2 regions of the Bacillus sp. UMB0893 genome follow, and region 1 is predicted to be linked to the other one. Evidence: riboswitches for the same ligand, from Rfam matches in the RefSeq annotation. Region 1 holds a riboswitch; the other holds the start of a gene.
What was found. Region 1 has a riboswitch for cyclic di-AMP ahead of CYJ36_RS14355 (dicarboxylate/amino acid:cation symporter). Riboswitches for the same ligand answer to the same signal wherever they lie in the genome.
Positions count from the first base shown of each region.

Region 2: linked by a shared signal. The riboswitch ahead of CYJ36_RS00970 (APC family permease) and the one ahead of CYJ36_RS14355 (dicarboxylate/amino acid:cation symporter) in region 1 are both predicted to bind cyclic di-AMP.

Region 1 covers NZ_PKLB01000006.1:147,122-150,326, reverse strand. Annotated here, with positions in the region: gene CYJ36_RS14365 (M3 family oligoendopeptidase) at 1-121, shown strand, start outside; gene CYJ36_RS14360 (alpha/beta hydrolase) at 227-967, opposite strand; cyclic di-AMP (ydaO/yuaA leader) riboswitch at 1,088-1,229, shown strand; gene CYJ36_RS14355 (dicarboxylate/amino acid:cation symporter) at 1,392-2,639, shown strand; gene CYJ36_RS14350 (sensor histidine kinase) at 2,817-3,205, shown strand, end outside.
Region 2 covers NZ_PKLB01000001.1:196,831-200,035, forward strand. Annotated here, with positions in the region: gene CYJ36_RS00960 (acyl-CoA thioesterase) at 45-557, shown strand; gene CYJ36_RS24205 (hypothetical protein) at 913-1,059, opposite strand; cyclic di-AMP (ydaO/yuaA leader) riboswitch at 1,227-1,372, shown strand; gene CYJ36_RS00970 (APC family permease) at 1,522-3,205, shown strand, end outside.

The sequences.
Region 1 (3,205 bases):
GCAGGTTGAAGATCTGGCAATGAAACATCTGGGCGTTGATCTGACTAAAGAAGATTTCTGGAAAAAGGCCGTGCTGCTCACAGTACAGGATGTTGAGGAATTTTTGGAAGCTACTAAGTAAACGATGTTGAACTAAAAAAACGAGAATGGACATTGTTTTGCTGTCCATTCTCGTTTTTTTATGGGTCTGAATTTGTACGAATGGCAGTAGGGATGGATTACCTTCCTACCTTTTTTCAATCCTTTCAATCCAGTTATTGATTTCTCGGATGATTTGATCTTGCTGGACAAATACGTTAATATCCGCTTTGTTATCTCCTTTTTGCTCTCCGTACATGCCAAACTGGGCATGATTTCCGCCATTGATTTTGTGGAAAAAGGTATAATCAGACAAACGATGTTTTGTTTTTTTTATGTCTTCAAGTGTTGATATTCCGTCATGTTCTGCATAAATGGTCAGGATCGGAAAGTCTGTATTTGAAAAATCACTGGAATTAGTTGGGTATGCTGCGAGCAAGAAAAGACCCTTGATTTCTTCTTGATGTTCAAATGCATAAATCGAGGCGGCTGCACCTCCTTGAGAATGTCCGCCGATATACCAGTTGTTGATCTGTTCCAGATTTTTTATGATAGTATCTGCTTTGTCTATCCCAGCTATGGCAAGATTAAAAGGCATTTGCGGAATCACAGTGGTGTATCCTTTTTGAGAAAGCTGATCCGCTAGATAGGCATAGGCTTCTGGCTCTACTTTTGCACCTGGATACAGGATGATCCCCTTATCCGTTTTTTGATTTTCAGGTTCAAAAATCAAATATTCGTTTGTTTCCTTTTGATCCTGCAAATTCGCTGTATTATAGAGCTCTTCTGATGGTGAATAAGTGATTTGCGACCATATGTAAAACCCTCCAAATCCTAGAATGAGGACGGCTAATGCGCCTAATAAAAAATTTTTTATGAATCTTTTCATCGAGTAAAACCCCTTAATTCATGACGTTTTCTGCTAAATTTTATGATTAAATACAGCTAAAAGGCAAATGTTGATGTTTGCAAAATCATTATATTTTCTTTTAGAATAATAGTATAACTTAATAAATATACGCTTAATCCTTAATTGGAGCGGGGGAACCGAACTGTGCCATGCACTGGGGTGAATCCTTATAGTAAAAAAGGTAGGACAGCTCTTCGTCCGAATCCGACAGCTAACCTCGTATGCACTGGAGAGACACATCTGTGGTAAAGTCATAATGATCCAAATTGACGAATACAACCGCGAGAATTCTCTCGCGGTTTTTTGTATTTTTCAAAAAAATCACTTAAATGTGTTTCTCCACCCTTGTATTTAGGGAATAAAACACTATCTTTATATCCATACTATTTTACGGAGGTTTTATATGAAACTAGCAACGAAAATCATCATTGGTCTTATTTTGGGTGCAATTGTAGGTCTTATTCTAAATATTACGGCTCCAGATCTATTTAAACAGCTTGATACGTTTTTATTTACCCCGCTCGGAAAAATATTCTTAAACTTAATTAATATGCTTGTTGTGCCAATCGTTTTCTTCTCTATTACTCTAGGAGTAGCTGGGTTGGGCGATCCGAAAAAACTTGGAAGAATTGGGGTTAAAACCGTATCTTACTTTTTAGTAACGACTGCTGTAGCCATCGTGATTGGCTTAATCCTTGCACTGACAATTCAGCCTGGAAACATCGGTGAATTTGATACAAAGTCCGCTGAATATAAAGCAGAAGAGGCGCCATCTGTTGGGGAAACATTCTTAAACATGATTCCGACGAATCCTATTAAAGCATTTGCTGATGGCAACATGCTGCAAATTATTATTTTCTCAATCTTTGTAGGTCTGGGAATCACGTTCCTCGGCAAAAAAGCCAGTACTTTATATAAGGTAGTCGAACAAGGCAACGATCTGATGATGTATTTAGTAAATGTGGTCATGAAATTTGCTCCATACGGTACGTTCGGTCTTATCGCAACTGCTGTTGGCAGCCAAGGGCTAGACGCTCTTAAAGCAATGGGTTTGTACATGGGTGTTGTTATGCTCGCTCTTGTGATTCATGCTATCGTAACATACGGAGCATCCATCCTTTTCTTGGCGAAGCAAAGTCCGATCTGGTTCTTTAAGAATTTTGCTCCTGCAATGGCAGTAGCTTTCAGTACATCAAGCAGTAATGCAACCCTTCCTGTTTCGATGGAAACGGCGCAAAAACGCCTGAAAGTTCCAGAACCAATCTCAAGTTTTGTTCAGCCTTTAGGTGCAACCATCAATATGGATGGAACGGCCATTATGCAAGGTGTAGCAACAATCTTTATTGCCCAGGTTTACAATATTGACCTTTCCTTCACACAATTGATAACAGTCGTTTTAACAGCTGTTCTTGCATCAATTGGAACAGCCGGGGTACCAGGTGTTGGACTGATCATGCTTGCAATGGTATTAAACTCAGTCGGTCTTCCAGTTGCAGGTATTGCCTTAATCATTGGTATTGACCGTTTGCTTGATATGGCACGTACTGCAGTCAATATCACAGGTGATGCAGCCTGTGCTGTTATTGTAGCTGAAACAGAAAAGAAACACGGAGATTATAAGATTCCAGAGTTTGAAGAAAAATTATCGTAATTAGGAAAGTTGCAGCGCCGTAAAAAAGTCAGGCGCTGGAATCAATAATCTGATCTAAATAGAAAGGCGGCCTGTTAACGGCCGCCTTTTTCTTAAATTTCAACGGAGATGTGCACATCTTTCTGGTAATGTAAAATAAATAGTTCCAATAAGATTTTTTATTTAGGAGTTAAGAAAATGAACAAACTCGCCATAAAGATTGGATTATTATTTTTTACAATTATTCTAGTAGTTGAAACATGTTTATTCTTATTTTTATATCGCAATCTCGTAAACACCCGCGTGGAAGAAGAAATTACGGTCCTTCAGGCAAGAGGCAACAGTCACAGGGATGTTCTATTGAAGCATAATAATGAAATGACACGGGAGCATGTAGTCTTAATGGAATCCGAAGCAGACACAGATGTTGTTTTGACAAATGAAGCAGGAGACGTTCTTCATTCCTCAAAAGAAATACATCCATATATGCAGAGGGTAATCAATCAGAGGGCGAAAGAAAGGGAAAATGCTTCACAGGATTGGCAGGATCATCCGTTTATTTCATCGGTAAGCCCAATCAGTGATAA
Region 2 (3,205 bases), on a different contig from region 1:
ATCAGATACAATAGGTTTAGAAAAAGAATAAAAAGGAGAATATCATGACGCATACACCTAACAGTAAACCTTGTTCAGAATCGAGAGTCTTTCAAACTAATCGAGTATTGCCGCCAGACACTAATAATCATCAAACTTTATTCGGAGGAAAGCTCATGGCATCTATTGATGTGGTAGCCTCGATTTCAGCTTCTAAGCATTGCAGAACTGAATGCGTCACTGCATCAATGGATTCAGTTGATTTCTTGCATCCAATTCGTCCGACTGATGCTGTGCATCTCGAATCATTCGTAACGTTTACAGGCAGATCTTCTATGGAAGTATTCGTAAAAGTAACAGCAGAAGATTTAATCAGCGGTGAATCAAAAGTTGCCGCGACAAGCTTTATCACATTTGTTTCGCTTGATGAGCAGGGTAAGCCAAAAGCAGTTCCAGGTGTTTACCCGGAAACGGAAGAGGAGAAAGATTTGTTTGACTCAGGCGAAGAACGCTCACTGATTCGAAAGTCGCGAAGAAAAGGGAGCATGGCCTTCTCTGAGAAAATAAAAAAATATTGATGAGTTTTAATGGAGAAAAAGATGCAAACCTAAAGATGAATACTTATAGAACAGGGAGATGCACGAAAAAAGCAGGAGAACCTGATGAGGTCTTCCTGCTTTTTTTGCTTAAACTGATAAACTTGCAGTTTTCACTGATAAATTAACGATTTACACTGATAAAATCCTAAATTTCACTGATAAAGTTAGGTTATAATGCTTCCTTTAGTTATGCACTCTCCTTGTCCACATGCCGCTTCTTTTGCAGCTGCATGAATCGGCGACACGATTAATGCAAAGGACATAATCAACAATCCGAATGTTATTAAATGTTTTTTTACACCACATACCTCCTCGTATTAAGTGATTCAGATTTTCATTTAACGATATTTTCTTCTGCATTTATCAAATCTTTATCTTGTGCTTCATTTTGGTCATTTTCAAAACCATAAATCTCATTTATCTCTTTTGTAACTTCATCTAAAAACTCATCTGATAATAGCGGGATGTTTTCTTTAGGCATCAAAATCCTCCTGTCACTTGTATAAAAATAGTGTTTGCGCATGGGCACAATATCATACCTTTCATACTTTTTTGACCCCAAGCTTATTGGTTTAAAAAAGTCAAAGGATTTGTTGTTTTTATATTTACATCTCTTAAGGTTAGGAGTATGATAACCAACAGTTTGATATTTATAATTCGCTTAATCCTTGAGGAGCGGGGAACCCGATTTTGTGATATTTTTCGCAAAGGGGTGAATCCTATTAATGTAGGTAGGGATACTCTTTTGTCCCGAACCCGTCAGCTAACCCCGTAAGCGTTAGAAGAGAGGATGTGTAGCTGGTGAGACTGCGATTCTAATGTCCATTATGCTGTTTTTATTTTCTTGCGGAAATGTATCCTTTTTTCGCTTATAGCAATTCATTACCTGCTTATATGATCTCATCAAGAGAGTCTTCAAAAGAAAATATTTGGTGGTGCAAAAATGTTATCGATGCTTAAAAGAATTATAATTGGAGCTCCCTTAAAGTCTACAGAATTAGGTGAGCAAAAATTAAATAAAAAGAAAGCACTGGCTATTCTTTCTTCAGATGCATTATCTTCTGTAGCGTATGGGCCAGAACAGATCCTGCTTGTCTTGGTTACTGTTAGTGCTGTTGCGTTTTGGTACTCCATACCCATTGCAGTGGGTGTGCTATTTCTATTAACAGCTCTTATTTTGTCTTACCGGCAAATTATATATGCTTATCCACATGGCGGCGGAGCATATGTCGTTTCAAAGGAAAACCTTGGTGAAAATGCAGGTTTAATTGCTGGCGGTTCGCTGTTAGTTGATTACATATTGACAGTTGCTGTAAGTGTATCTGCAGGAACAGATGCGATTACTTCTGCCTTACCAGGATTACATGATTATAATGTCATGATTGCCAGTATTTTGGTGGTCTTTATTACCATTCTGAATCTAAGAGGAATAACAGAGTCAGCTTCGATTTTAGCCTACCCGGTTTATTTGTTTGTTTTAGCACTTTTTATCTTAATCGGGGTGGGAATATTCAAAATCATTACTGGGGATGTCTCACCTGATTTGCATGCTCCGATTGGCACTCCAGTTGCAGGCATTAGCTTGTTTTTACTGCTAAGAGCATTTGCTTCAGGGAGTTCAGCCTTAACTGGAGTCGAAGCGATTTCAAATGCGATTCCGAATTTTAAGGATCCTGGTCCTAAAAACGCGGTCAGAACTTTGATGGCGATGGGGTTATTGCTTGCCATTTTATTTTCTGGAATCGTCTTTTTAGCCTATTACTTCGGGATAGCCCCAAAACATGAAGAAACAGTTGTTTCCCAAATTGCAGCTGAAACGTTTGGAAGAAACTTTATGTATTATTTTATCCAGGGAACAACTGCAATGATTCTTGTTCTCGCTGCAAATACGGGATACTCTGCTTTTCCTTTGCTTGCGTTCAACCTTGCAAAGGATAAATACATTGCAAGAATGTTTACGATGAGGGGAGACCGATTAGGGTATTCTAATGGGATCATTACTCTCGGAGTCACTTCAATTTTATTAATTGTCATCTTTAAAGGACAAACGGAACAGCTCATCCCCCTTTATGCAGTTGGTGTGTTTATACCATTTACATTATCCCAGACCGGGATGCTAGTGAAGTGGCTGCGTGAGAAGCCTAAAGGCTGGCCGGTTAAACTTGCAATAAATTTAACTGGAGCACTTATCAGCTTTCTTGTCATGATGATGTTCTTCATTACAAAGTTCTCACAGGTTTGGGCAGTTCTGATCTTTTTGCCTCTTATCGTTTTAGGATTTCATCGAATTAAGAAGCACTATGTGGCCGTTGGAGATCAGTTGAGACTTACAACTTGTGAGCCGATCAAGCCGATTGAAGGAAATGTCATTATCGTGCCGGTAGCCGGGATGACTCACGTTGTAGAGAATTCTTTAAACTACGCAAAGTCTTTATCTGCTGATCAAATTATTGCTGTATACGTTTCTTTTGAGAGAGTGGATGAAAAAATCTTTGAAGATAAGTGGAACAAGTGGCAGCCTGATATTCGTCTAGTAACACTGCAGTCTTATTACCGAAGCATCATTCAGCCGCTGACTAAATTTATCGATACAGTTGAACACAAAGCAAGTGAATCAAATTACAGGG